2 regions of the Paenibacillus sp. FSL H7-0943 genome follow, and region 2 is predicted to be linked to the other one. Evidence: riboswitches for the same ligand, from Rfam matches in the RefSeq annotation. Region 2 holds a riboswitch; the other holds the start of a gene.

Region 1 (7,446 bases), 180 kb from region 2:
TTATCGTCTATAACTGCAGCAGTTGTTGCGGCTCTAGCAGTGGGCATACTTTTTCTTTCAGACCACTTGTTAGTTTCTGGAGTGTACATGTAAGTTTTATTTGTTCTTGTTCCTGTAGCTGCCTCTCCTGATCCATTTGCTCCCCCGAAAATATATATCTTTCCATTCAACTCTGCTGATGCTGATCCCATCAAGTTTATGGGCAAACTAGCTTTTGTTTCCCATTTTACAGTTTCTTCAGCGGATACAGAAAAGGCTGAGAACAGACTTAAGATAAGAATTATAGAACTAAGTAGTAATGTTGTTTTTTTTAACAAAAGAATACAACTCCTTATGTATATTAATAACTATACAAATTTATCTAACTCATCAAAGATTGTCCAAACATAAATTCCTATTTATGAAATATAGTGATAGATAATCAATATATTCTTTTATATTCCATAATAATAATAATTTGTTATTGTATAAAGAATGTATGTAAAACAAAGGGGATAAATATCATGCGGTGTATAACAATACGGCAGCCTTGGGCGACCTTAATTGCTCTTGGTGAAAAAGAGTTTGAAACTCGTTCATGGAGAACAGCCTACCGCGGCGAGTTAGGCATCCATGCCGGAGTGAGGATTGACAAAAAGATTTGTGAACAGGAACCGTACAAATCAGTATTGGCGAAACATGGCTATACAGCGAATAATTTGCCGACAGGAGCTATTATTGCTACAGGTCAGCTCGCGGGATGTTATGTGGTTACTCCAGAGGTGGATTTAAGGGAATGGATCAATGGGAACGAATATGATTTTGGCGACTATAGTGAAGGACGGTTTGCCTGGAAGCTTAAAGGGGTTCATCCATTAAGCCATCCAATTCCAGCTAAAGGTCGGCTAAGCTTGTGGGAGCACTCTAATCACTTCTGAACGGCGAACAATATTTTTAATGTAATTTTTATGTGCCTATCAGCTTTTTTTCAGGTTCGAGGTATATATTAGAGACACCAAACACCCCCCAGTGTTTTGTGGTATATCTCTCTCAGGTCTTGCCAACTCCCATGGTAAGGCCTATTTTTTTGTTCACTAATTGATTGGGGGGAGAGAGCGCAGCGGCTTCTATACAGCTTTACTTAATCTGGTACTGTTCTTCGTAACTCTTAAAAGATGAAATATCCAGCCCTAGATATCTGCGCATATGGATGGCAGCCTGAGCCGCAACAATGTCATTCAACAGCAGCATTCGTTCATGATAGCCACGACATATATACTTGGCTTCAATTCCCGTATTAAGTCTGTTTTGCTCATACACCTTGATTCCCCGTCTTCTCATTTCTGCACGAACATCCCTTAGATCTGTTGTAGCTACTGCAGCAGCTGTTCCAAGCACCTCCAGATAAGGGGCGGGTGTTCGTAAGTGTGTAGATAAAATGGCGGAGTCCCGTTCGAAAGCTGATAAAATCATCGGAAGCAATAAATAAGATTTCACCAGCATGTTGTCCCTGCTTTCTGCTCTATGCATGAATCTCATCACCTCTAATAGGAACGTATATTCGTATTCTACCCCGATATTCCAAAAATAATCAATGGTATTTCTAAACAGCTTATCCAATGTGATAAAATTCACAACTAAATAACGGAGAATAAATTATATTAAAAATTGTAATAATAAAAATTAATGTATCGAACGCAAATAAAGGAGAATTATGATGGAAAAAGAGGGCAGCCTCCAGCGTGGATTGTTTTTTGGTTTAATTCTGAGTGTTCCCTTATGGATATCCATATTGGGCTATATACAGTTACTTTAAAATTTAATGAAAAACCTTATGCGAAGCGCCTTTAGGCGCTTTTTTTGTGTGGTACTAATGCGGGGAATTATCGAAAGGAATTGATTGACAATTGTGGGTGTCGGGAGCTAAACTGTTATTAATTCAAAAGTATTAAAAGTCATAGACTGTTATTGGATAGAATGCTTCAGCTACCAGTTCTGGACTTGCAGTGTAATACATATATATAGTCATGATAATAGCAAACCGTCTGAAAGGGCGGGACGCAAAGTCCAGGAGTCTAAAGTGTCTTAAAGGCACAATGACCGTCCGACTGCCATGAGAAGGGAATTTCACTTCTTTTTGGCGGTCTTTTTTGTTGTTAGGTCCTTTAGAGTTTCTGGTAATTATTCTGATTAATATAAATCATAGTTTTAGGAGGTGTGCCATTTGAAAAGAAGAATAAAACCGTTACTCTCGCTTGTATTAGCTGGGATTTTGACGGTAGGTAGTGGGCTTTCCTCATTGGGAGCTGGAGTTGCTGGAGCTAGCAGTTCTTCTACATTGGGAATTGCAGCGGTCTACAACGTGTTTATTCTAGGGGATATAACAACAGTTTCGGATACGGAAGGAAGGTTTGCTGCTGGAGGTAACGTTAACTTAACCAACTATAGTGTTGGAGATAGGTTGACCGCTGCAGAGGTTTCCCTGACTGACACACTTGTTGTTGGAGGGAATCTTACTTTCAACGGAGGTACTGTTTATGGGAATATCGTGCACGGGGGAGATTTTTCAGGGAATGTAACGCTCCTCAAGGGTGGTACAAAAAGACAGGGGAGTACGATTGACTTTTCAGCAGTAGGTCAGTCTTTGAAGGACAAATCAGCAGAACTTGCAGCATTGCCGGCGAATGGAACAACAGTGTACCAATATGGCAGCCTTACCCTGACAGGTACAGATCCTGCGGTCAATGTTTTTAATGTTTCAGGAGATAACGTCTCTAATACCTACGGAATTACAATAAATGTTCCTTCAGGATCTACTGCAATTATTAATATTGATGGTTCTAACGTAAAAATGAAAAACTTCGGATTTCTACCTAATAACGTGTTGAACAGCAAGAAAATTTTGCTTAACTTTAGCCAAGCTGCGTATCTTGATATGGCAGGCATAGGTGTAATGGGAAGCATACTTGCCCCCTATGCTCATGTTGATTTTATTAATGGTCAGATTAACGGTACTTTAGTGGCGGCTTCACTCAAAGGTACTGGTGGTGGTGAATTTCACCACTATCCATACGATGGTGATGAACCCGGACCAACGCCGACACCAACGCCGACACCAACACCAACAGTGACGCCGACACCAACACCAACAGTGACACCAACGCCGACAGTGACACCGACACCAACACCAACAGTGACACCAACGCCAACGCCGATAGTGACACCGACACCAACACCAACGCCAACGCCGACACCGACACCGACGCCGACGCCAACGCCTACAGTGACACCAACGCCGACGCCGACAGTGACACCAACGCCGACACCGACGCCAACACCATGTCCGACGCCGACAGTGACACCAACGCCGACGCCGACACCAACGCCGACAGTGACGCCAACGCCAACGCCAACAGTGACACCAACGCCGACAGTGACACCGACGCCAACGCCAACAGTGACACCGACGCCAACGCCAACAGTGACACCAACGCCGACAGTGACGCCAACACCGACACCGACACCAACGCCGACAGTGACACCAACACCGACACCAACGCCGACGCCGACACCAACGCCGACAGTGACGCCGACGCCGACACCAACGCCGACACCGACACCAACGCCGACAGTGACACCAACACCGACACCAACGCCGACGCCGACACCAACGCCAACGCCGACACCAACGCCAACGCCGACAGTGACGCCAACACCGACACCGACACCAACGCCGACAGTGACACCGACGCCAACGCCAACAGTGACACCAACGCCGACAGTGACGCCAACACCGACACCGACACCAACGCCGACAGTGACACCAACACCGACACCAACGCCGACGCCGACACCAACGCCAACGCCGACAGTGACGCCGACACCAACGCCGACGCCGACACCAACGCCGACAGTGACGCCGACGCCGACACCAACGCCGACGCCGACACCAACGCCGACAGTGACGCCGACGCCGACACCAACGCCGACACCGACACCAACGCCGACAGTGACACCAACACCGACACCAACGCCGACGCCGACACCAACGCCAACGCCGACACCAACGCCAACGCCGACAGTGACGCCGACAGTGACGCCGACACCAACGCCGACGCTTGAAGCAACACCAACACCGACGGTAACGCCAGAGGTAACACCAACACCAACGGTAACACCAGAGGTAACACCAACACCAACGGTAACACCAACACCAACGGTAACACCAACACCAACGGTAACACCAACACCAACGGTAACACCAGAGGTAACACCAACGTCGACACCAGAGACTTCGGTGTTCCCGACACCAACGCCATCATCCGTAATTGGCACTATAGTTCTTGCAGAAGATCCCGTGCCGCTTGGGCCTGTAGCTTCGCCGACACCAGCGCCAGTACCAACACCGTCGAATAGCACAGAAGTACTTGTTGATGATGATGAGATCCCATTAGGTCCGGTACCGGCAGTGACACCAACGCCAACACCAACACCTGATGAAATCATCGTAGTGGACGATACGATCCCATTAGGAAAGCCACCTGTGAAGGAATTGCCAAAAACGGGTGAATCAAGTCCTGCACCTTACTATGTAGCAGGTTTAGGTTTTGCACTTATCGGATTATTAATGAGAACCAAGTTCTCCAAAAAGAATAAATAATAAAGGGTAGATCAACATAGAGTCGCTTTCGGGAGTGTTCCGATGGCGGCTCTATTTGTATGTCATGATTGCGATAGTTTGGTGCATTCTAAGTAGATGGTATACTCTTGTTGGAAAAGAAATGTAGAGGGGATGGCGAAGGCGAATTGATATGGTTCATTATTAGCGCTGTAATCATCATAGGGATTCTAATCTATGTGGGATTTTTCTTCTATGGTATTGCTATTAAACGAGCGCCAAAGGTATTTCTAAGTAATAATCCTAATCTGAAGGCTGATCCTCCGGTTGCCGGAGCTTCTTGGGGGGAGGGGAAGGATTGGGTCTCTCGCCAGAGCTTCGAGAATATTGAGATCGTATCTGCAGATGGACTTAAACTAAGGGGTTACTTACTCCAATCTAATCGTGCTGCGGGACGCACAGCCATTCTAGCCCACGGTTATTCAGGTAAAGCAAAGGATATGGGGGCGTACGCCAAAATCTACTACGAGAACTTAGGCTTTAACATCCTAATTCCCGATGCAAGAGGGCATGGAGATAGCGCAGGGGATTACATTGGTTTTGGTTGGCCGGAACGAAAAGATTATTTGCAATGGATTGAATACATGATTAAAAAGACTGGGCCCAGTGCTCAAATTGTGCTTCACGGTGTCTCTATGGGTGGTGCTACAGTGCTAATGACCTCAGGGGAAGATCTTCCGCCGCAGGTAAAAGCTATTGTTGCGGACTGCGCTTATACCTCAGTAAAAGCACAATTATCTTACCAACTACGACGCATGTATCGCTTACCAAGTTTCCCTTTCGTTCAAAGTGCAAGTCTAATCACCCGCTTGAAGGCGGGGTATGGCTTTGGTGAAGCCTCTGCATTAAAACAAGTGCGGAAAGCGAAGGCTCCGATTCTTTTTATTCATGGGGATGCGGATAACTTTGTACCTTTTGCTATGATGAATGAATTGTATGAGGCATGCCAGAGTCCAAAAGAGAGGCTCATAGTACCGCAAGCGGGGCATGGATTGTCTTATGATACGGATAAGGCGGGGTATATAGATGTAGTAACAGCTTTTGTAAGTCGATATGTAAAATAAGTCCTGAACGTAGACAGCGCCCGATATCCGCTAGGTAGCGGTTATCGGGCGCCTATATTTTTCCACACATGACGTAGTCCTTGAATAAGGATCGTACCGTCATGCTTTCTCGTTATATTCATCCCCCGCCGTTCGTGAGTAACGGGTGTCTTGATTCCTTGTTATTTCCAGCAGCCGTGTGGCGAGAATAATCCTTCCAATACGACAAAAGCCCTACCTCTCTTTTGCCCTTGCGGCTCCATTGACCGCGCCAGTGTGAATCGGAATGCTATATTTCGAATTTAATCTCATAAAAAGGAAGAGTACTGCAAGAAAACATAAAGCCTCTTTGTCCAAAATGCCGATGTGTATAATAGTCGGCCTGACATCTTCTTGGTGGGGATATTCAATATATCGAAAAACAAATACCATATAAATATAACACACTATTGTTTAAAAGGCAAATATAATAATGAATTCCAAGATAAGGTTTATTTGATTCTAGAGAGGAACAAACCTCGATAAGGGGCGCTTAGATTTTGAAAGTAACTTAAATTGGGTTAATTGTGAATTATTCCGGAAAAGCTAGTAAACCAGAGGAGATGGGCGATCTCGGTGCAAATGGGCTAAAATGTAAGTTGGATATTTTTGCAAACGCTACAAATTACAACTGAAAATGCCAGAGACGAATGGGTTGTGTCTGCTGGGGTTATTTTGCGTGCCTATTTTGTGAACAGCTCTCTAAAACTGACAATAAACTCCAACATTGATTGAAGGATTGAGGGTAGACCGTTATAATTAATAAGTCTGGATTTTAATTAAAAAATAAGGGAGATTTTTATGAAACGCGCAGATGTGTGGCTGATTTCCATCGTATTGATTGCTGCGCTCGCTTTTCTCGTACCGAGATGGTTTTCGGACAATGATGACAAAGGTGGGGCCGGTAAAAATCTCATAGCCAATGTAACGGTGGACGGTGAGTTATTTAAAACGGTAAAGCTTACAAAAGAAGAACAAACCATTGAGGTCCGCACGGAACGCGGCTATAACATTTTGAAGGTGCATGATTACGGGATTGAAATGTACGATGCCGATTGCGCTGATAAAGTTTGCCTAGGTTTTGGTTTTATTACCCTGCCCAAACAGACGATTGTCTGTCTACCGCATAGAGTATTAGTCGAAATCACCAGTGCGTCGGGGGAGGATGATATAGATGCCTATGTCCAGTAGTGAATCTGCAACAGCTTTAAAAAGAACAGTGATTATTGCGATTTTCGCCGCAGTGGCAGTAGTGTTAAGTTTAATAGAGGCACAGATTCCGTTATCCGGGATGGGACTGGTGCCGGGTGCTAAGCTCGGACTGGCCAACATTATGATTTTGACTTGTATTTACTTTTTACGTGGACGGGATGCTTTGCTGCTTGTCATCCTCAAAACACTGCTTACTGCATTTCTGCTAGGTACCTTCTCAAGCTTGCTGTTTAGTTTATTTGGTTCACTTTTTAGCTTTGTTGTTATGTTTGTGCTGATGCTGATTAGTGGCAAAGGTAAGAGTATAAGCTTGATCGGAATTAGTATAGCCGGTGGGATTGCGCATAATATCGGTCAGCTGCTGGCAGCTTCTATGGTATTTGCATCACTTAGTATTTTTTATTATCTTCCCATGCTGCTGATCACTGGGGTAGTAACAGGAATTGCCGTGGGCTATGCAGTCCGTTATTTGGTGGCGTCATTGTCAAAAATATC
Region 2 (7,446 bases):
GGTAGGGATTATTGATCTTTACAAGAGTACGTTATCTTCCTATCCGTATTCTTCAGTGAATGCATTTAATCTGTATGCACTGACTGATCCGATGTGGTCATCCCTTGATCTAACCTGGCTTGGCATTCCATACCGTGTATGGGGCTTCATATTTATTTTAGTGGCTGTAGCTGTTGCGGCATTTTATTCCTTTAAAAAGGATCGCTTGGACCTGACCAAATCCTATTTTATCGGCATGGTGCTTATAGTAGTGGTCTTTGTGCTTGGCACCAAAATGCATGAACGTTATATGTTCCCTGCTCTTATTCTTTGTTTGTTTACTTATATAGAAAGTCGGGACCGCCGCTTTTTATCGCTATTTCTCGGATTCAGCTTAACGCAATACATCAATGTGGCGTACACCTTATCCCACCTGAATGCAGATGTTAGCCCGGGTGCAGACGGAATCGTATTAGTGACTGCTATAGCTAATCTAGCATTGCTGCTTTATATGCTGAATATCGGATACGATGTGTATGTCCGCAAGGGAATAAAACCTCTTCCAGCGCCAATTACACCGGAAGAACAGTATGAAGAAGATTTGAGAGTTGTCGGGCAAATTAAACCGCATCAGAAGGGAGGGCGATTTAACGATGAAGTTTAAGCGTATAGATTGGATATGCATAATAGCTATTACGGCCGTTTACGCAGCGCTTGCTTTATATAATCTTGGCTCTACTAAATCTCCAGAGACCTTATGGGAGCCTGCTGCCAGTGGTGAAAGCTTCTATGTAGATTTGGGGCAGAGTAAACCATTGGAACGGGTCAATATCTTTGGTGGCGTGGGCACGGGGAAGTTCAAGCTGGAATTCAGCGACAATCCTGAGGTCTGGAGCAGTCCGATGGATGTCAGTGAGGATGTTGGGAATGTCTTCATCTGGAAAAGCCAACCCCTGAACGTTACAGCGAGATATGTGAAGTTAACAGTTACCTCTCCAGGGTTCACTTTGAACGAAATGGCCTTTTATGAGCAGGGGGGAGAAAGAATCCCCCTTCCTATTGCTGGTGTGACACCGGATGCTAACGCAGTACCTAAAAGAGGAGCAGCGGCCAATCTTTTTGACGAGCAGGCGCTCATTCCGGAATATTCTAACTTTATGAATAGTACTTATTTTGACGAGATCTATCATGCGCGAACAGCTTATGAATATACACACGGGATAGTGCCTTACGAGAATACGCATCCACCGCTTGGCAAGCTTTTGATTGCCATAGGTATGGAGCTGTTCGGAGTCAATCCATTCGGCTGGCGTATTATCGGAACATTGTTCGGAGTTGCCATGTTACCTCTCATATATGTAATGGCGCTTCGTTTGTTTAAGAAAAGCAAATACTCCGCCCTCGCGGCAGGATTGTTTGCGCTGGATTTCATGCATTTCACACAGACAAGAATCTCCACGATTGACGTATACGGAGTATTCTTCATTATGTTGATGTTCTATTTTATGCAGCGGTATTACACAATGAATTTCTACAAGCAGCCTTTAAGAAAAACATTAATTCCGTTATTCTGGTCTGGCTTATTCTTCGGAATCGGCGTAGCTTCGAAATGGATTGTGCTCTATGGAGGAGCAGGGCTGGCCATTATGCTGGCTATCTCCCTTTTTGAACGCTACAGAGAATACCAAGCCTCCGGACGCCTGCTGGCAGAGGGGAAGATTAAAGACAAGGAATTGCTGGGCACCTGTCGTGAAGCAGTAGATTCTTTTTGGAAAAAGACTATTATTACGTTGGCTAGTTGTATCGGGTTCTTTGTAATTATTCCAGTAATTATTTATAGCTTATCTTTTGTGCCGGGGTTATCTGCATCAGCAGAGGGCTTCACTATAAAAGGTTTGATTGATTCCCAAAAGAATATGTACAACTACCACAGCCAGCTTGTAGCTACACATCCTTTTGCTTCCTCATGGTGGCAATGGCCGTTTATGAAGAGACCGGTCTGGTTCTTTAGCGGTGGTGAAGGTTTGCCGGAAGGTCAGGTCAGCAGTATAGTGACTATGGGGAATCCTCTTATCTGGTGGACGGGTATTTTTGCAATGTTGGCAACACTGTGGATTACGCTGAAACGTAAAGATAAGAATCTCTACATGATCTGGATTGCCTTCTTCTCGCAATATGTTCCGTGGATGCTTGTCCCAAGAGAAACATTTATTTACCATTATTTTGCTATGGTGCCATTTATGATTCTTGGTATTGTATATATAATGAAGTTGCTGGATACTAAATTCCCTGAGGCCCGTTACGTACAGTATGTCTATGTAGCTGTTGCTTTGCTGCTCTTTATCGCTTTCTACCCGGTACTGTCAGGGATGCAGGTCAGTGGAGATTACGTGAAAGATATGCTGCGTTGGTTCCCTACTTGGGTTTTCTAGGATTTAATAAAAATCTATAAAATAAGTTTATGCATGCAGCGTTATTATGAAGTGTAGATGGATGTAACGCTCCAAAAAGCTTGTAGGAGGAATAAAGGTGAAAGCCAGATATAGTGTGATTGTACCCATGTTCAATGAGGAGCAAGTAATTAGCCATACTTATGAACGTTTGAAAAAAGTAATGGACGAGTGCGGCGATACTTATGAGCTGGTCTTCGTCAATGACGGCAGTCGTGATCGTTCCGCCCAGATGATTCGGGAGATCTGTGAACGAGACGAGCATGTCAAGCTGATTGACTTCTCGCGTAATTTCGGACATCAGGTAGCGATTACAGCTGGCATGGACTATGCCGAAGGTCAAGCGGTTGTTGTTATTGACGCTGATCTTCAGGATCCTCCGGAGGTCATTTTGCAAATGATCGAGAAGTGGAAAGAGGGCTACGACGTTGTATATGCGAAACGCCTGAAGCGCCACGGAGAAACGATGTTCAAAAAGGTCACCGCGAAGCTTTTTTACCGCCTGCTCAGCAGTATGACAAGTGTGGATATTCCTACGGATACAGGCGATTTCCGTCTTATTGACCGTAAGGTATGTGATGTCCTGCGGGGACTTAAAGAAAAGAACCGCTATGTCAGAGGTTTGGTGAGCTGGGTTGGCTTCAAGCAGACTATGGTGGAATATGAACGGGAAGAACGTTTTGCCGGAGAAACCAAATATCCGCTGAAGAAAATGATTCGTTTTGCGTTAGATGGCATCACCTCTTTTTCACATAAGCCGCTTAAGATTGCTACGTATATTGGATTCTTCCTTTCATTCTCTAGCTTTCTCTATTTATTTTTCGTCTTGTTTCAAAAGATATTTTTTACCTCCTGGACGGTTCCGGGCTGGGCTTCCATTGTAGGCGTTAATCTGCTCTTTAACGGTATCGTTCTGATGCTGTTGGGTGTGATTGGGGAGTATATCGGACGGATTTATGACGAGTCTAAAGATAGACCGCTATATATTGTTAGTGAGACTAAAGGCTACCAGAACGAAGAACAACTGGACCGCCGGAAGGACCACAATGATGTCAGATAAGAACTTGCGCGCTGCATTCATACAGTTCCTCAAATTTAATGCCGTAGGTTTGCTCAATACGCTTATTGATTTTGTGATTTTTACATTGTTGAATTCACTAGGGATGGTATACGCATTGGCGCAGGTGATCTCCTATAGTGCAGGCACGGCGAATAGCTTTATTTTGAATAAAAAAGTAACCTTTCGTGATCGCAACCGGGGGAATAAAGAAGGCTTCGACCGCGTGCAGCTGGTCAAGTTTATCGTGCTGAATCTGGTAGTGCTCGGAATATCACTGCTGCTAATGCATCTGTTGACAGACAAACTAGGTATTCAAGTCTTGATCTCCAAGGTGCTGGTTACCTTTATCACGGTGATCATCAATTTCTTTGGAAGTCGTAAATGGGTATTTTAAACATTAATTTCAGGCAGAAGGAGTTGCTATGCTTAAAGGCAAGTAGCTGTTTCTGCTTGATTTGTATATAACCATAGAAACAATATACGGAGGTGAATAACATTGCGTAAATTCTCCTATTTACTCATACTGGCTGGGATACTTATCATGTTATATCCGACAGCTAACGAATGGTACAACGACAGGCAGCAGGAGAAGTTATTAGAAACGGCTGAACTAAGCACTGCCGATAGTACTCCCCAGTCAGATCTGAGGAGCAGGTATGCTGAAGTTACTCAGCTGTTAGCAGAGGAATCGGTTCTGGATGCCCAGGCACAGCCCCAACCCCAAGAGACAGAAAAGCCTGAACCGGAGATTGAAGTCGGTGGCAAAGTAATCGCACTAATTGAAATCGATAAGATTGATTTGAAGCTGCCTGTATTAGAAGGGGCTACAAAAGCTAATATGAAACATGCTGCAGCCCATATGAAAGAAACGGCACCCCTTGGAGAGATCGGGAATGCTGCAATCGCGGCGCATCGGGCTCGAACTACGGGTCGTTTGTTTAACAGATTGAATGAGGTTGTTGTGGGGGATGTTATCACGGTAAAGACTAGTGATCAGGTGTTTAACTATGAGGTATACGATATTTCTGTTGTAGATCCGAGTGATGTCTCCGTTCTTGACGGGAATGACAAGGATAAGATTCTTACTCTGATTACATGTGATCCGTTAGTGAATCCAACGCATCGGCTGATTGTTCATGCCAAATTAACAAAAGGAGAATAGTGAATGACAAGAAAACACAAATACCGGGAGATATTTATAAAATAATGGGTAATCTAGTAAATTAGGTCTTGTTCACAACTATAAATATGATAGTATTATACTATGAAAGCTAAACACGATAACGGCAAACCTTCCGAAAGGTAGGGACGCAAAGCTAAAGGGCCTTTTCCCGAAAGGATGGCAGCCAGCTACCGAATGAAGAGGCTTTTTTTGTTTGTTTCAAATGGATTCTATCAATTATATCTAGTAAAGCTAGAACAGATAGAGCTTATACGATAACGGCAAACCTATCGAAAGGTAGGGACGCAAAGCTAAAGGGCCTTCCCGAAAGGATGGCAGCCAGCTACCGAAAGGAGTTTTATCCGTGAAAAAGATTTATTTTATGCTGGTGGCGTTGTTCGTCCTAATGACTTCAGTTCCGGTAAGTACAGCTCAAGCTGCAAGTGCAGATGCCAGCTGGTTGATTACATCCAAAGTGGCTCAAGGTGTTATTGGTATTAACTATGATATTCCGAAAGATAAAAGAATCAAACTCATGATCACCAAAGATAACAGCAGCTATACATATAACTTGTATGCTTCTGGACAAGCTGAGGACTTCCCTTTGCAACAAGGAAATGGGACTTATAAGGTTTCTGTTCTGGTGAATACAACCGGCAATAAATACAAAGCGTTATATTCCGAAGTAGTAGACGTAACCATGAGTGACTCGAATTCCGTATATTTGGGCTCCGTACAGAATGTGAAATGGAGTTCTTCTGATAAAGCGATTGTCAAAGCTAAACAATTAGTACAAGGCAAAACAACAGACGAAGAGAAAGTTAAAGCGATCTATAACTATGTAGTTGCGAATGTACAATATGATTACTCTCTTGCTAATAGTGTAACTACTGATTATATTCCAAGCATCGATAAGACATTGACTACTAAAAAAGGGATTTGCTATGATTACGCTTCTCTTTTTGCCGCAATGCTGCGGAGTGTAGATGTTCCTGCTAAGTTGGTAATGGGGAATACAAGCTACGTTACGCAATATCATGCCTGGAACGAAGTGTTGCTTAATGGGAAGTGGGTTACCATTGATACTACAGTGGATGCAGGACTTTCAAAGAGTGATAAGAAAACCGATTTAATTAAAGCCTCAAGCAAATATACTGCGGCAAAATACTATTAAGTTCGTCGCTAGAAACATAACTCTATTAAATAAACAACTAGCTTAATTATTAAGCTAGTTGTTTATTTTTATATTAGGGGTTGCTTTTCTATTAATAGTTGGGGTATTATAGGTAAGCGTTGTTAGACAGCGTACAGGCGATACAGACGAGGCTGATAAAAAGCTTCGAAAAATAAAGCTTGCATTTCTGAAAACAACATGATATATTATAAGAGTTGCTGCTGAGACATTAAACGGCGCCAACGAGAACTTGATCTTTGAAAACTGAACAACGAGTGAGTAGGAAATCACGTAAGTGAAATCCAAAATTAGAGAATTAATTTTCTCGTCAGATGTTTCAAAATGAGCATATCGCTCTTTTCAATACTAATTGGAGAGTTTGATCCTGGCTCAGGACGAACGCTGGCGGCGTGCCTAATACATGCAAGTCGAGCGGAGTTATTTTGAAAGCTTGCTTTCAAAATAACTTAGCGGCGGACGGGTGAGTAACACGTAGGCAACCTGCCCTTCAGACTGGGATAACTACCGGAAACGGTAGCTAATACCGGATAATTTCTTTTTTCTCCTGAGAGAAGAATGAAAGACGGAGCAATCTGTCACTGAGGGATGGGCCTGCGGCGCATTAGCTAGTTGGTGGGGTAACGGCCCACCAAGGCGACGATGCGTAGCCGACCTGAGAGGGTGAACGGCCACACTGGGACTGAGACACGGCCCAGACTCCTACGGGAGGCAGCAGTAGGGAATCTTCCGCAATGGGCGAAAGCCTGACGGAGCAACGCCGCGTGAGTGATGAAGGTTTTCGGATCGTAAAGCTCTGTTGCCAGGGAAGAACGTCCGGTAGAGTAACTGCTACCGGAGTGACGGTACCTGAGAAGAAAGCCCCGGCTAACTACGTGCCAGCAGCCGCGGTAATACGTAGGGGGCAAGCGTTGTCCGGAATTATTGGGCGTAAAGCGCGCGCAGGCGGCTATTTAAGTCTGGTGTTTAAACCTTGGGCTCAACCTGAGGTCGCACTGGAAACTGGGTGGCTTGAGTACAGAAGAGGAAAGTGGAATTCCACGTGTAGCGGTGAAATGCGTAGATATGTGGAGGAACACCAGTGGCGAAGGCGACTTTCTGGGCTGTAACTGACGCTGAGGCGCGAAAGCGTGGGGAGCAAACAGGATTAGATACCCTGGTAGTCCACGCCGTAAACGATGAGTGCTAGGTGTTAGGGGTTTCGATACCCTTGGTGCCGAAGTTAACACAGTAAGCACTCCGCCTGGGGAGTACGGTCGCAAGACTGAAACTCAAAGGAATTGACGGGGACCCGCACAAGCAGTGGAGTATGTGGTTTAATTCGAAGCAACGCGAAGAACCTTACCAGGTCTTGACATCCCTCTGAATCTGCTAGAGATAGCAGCGGCCTTCGGGACAGAGGAGACAGGTGGTGCATGGTTGTCGTCAGCTCGTGTCGTGAGATGTTGGGTTAAGTCCCGCAACGAGCGCAACCCTTAACTTTAGTTGCCAGCAAGTAATGTTGGGCACTCTAGAGTGACTGCCGGTGACAAACCGGAGGAAGGTGGGGATGACGTCAAATCATCATGCCCCTTATGACCTGGGCTACACACGTACTACAATG

What was found. A riboswitch is a leader RNA that binds a small molecule or an ion and turns the genes downstream of it on or off. The one in region 2 is predicted to bind cyclic di-GMP.
Region 1: it holds a riboswitch for cyclic di-GMP, as region 2 does, so the genes downstream of both, NSQ55_RS02490 (choice-of-anchor A family protein) here and NSQ55_RS03255 (transglutaminase-like domain-containing protein) in region 2, are expected to answer to the same signal.

The regions. Positions count from the first base shown of each region.
Region 1 is NZ_CP150148.1:558,121-565,566, forward strand. It holds gene NSQ55_RS02475 (kelch repeat-containing protein) at 1-317, opposite strand, end outside; gene NSQ55_RS02480 (ASCH domain-containing protein) at 504-917, shown strand; gene NSQ55_RS02485 (hypothetical protein) at 1,117-1,509, opposite strand; cyclic di-GMP riboswitch class I at 2,005-2,095, shown strand; gene NSQ55_RS02490 (choice-of-anchor A family protein) at 2,204-4,639, shown strand; gene NSQ55_RS02495 (alpha/beta hydrolase) at 4,747-5,721, shown strand; gene NSQ55_RS02500 (NusG domain II-containing protein) at 6,541-6,930, shown strand; gene NSQ55_RS02505 (Gx transporter family protein) at 6,914-7,446, shown strand, end outside.
Region 2 is NZ_CP150148.1:736,194-743,639, forward strand. It holds gene NSQ55_RS03230 (glycosyltransferase 87 family protein) at 1-643, shown strand, start outside; gene NSQ55_RS03235 (phospholipid carrier-dependent glycosyltransferase) at 633-2,411, shown strand; gene NSQ55_RS03240 (glycosyltransferase family 2 protein) at 2,509-3,489, shown strand; gene NSQ55_RS03245 (GtrA family protein) at 3,476-3,883, shown strand; gene NSQ55_RS03250 (class D sortase) at 3,986-4,651, shown strand; cyclic di-GMP riboswitch class I at 4,765-4,847, shown strand; cyclic di-GMP riboswitch class I at 4,922-5,002, shown strand; gene NSQ55_RS03255 (transglutaminase-like domain-containing protein) at 5,016-5,825, shown strand; rRNA gene NSQ55_RS03260 (16S ribosomal RNA) at 6,193-7,446, shown strand, end outside.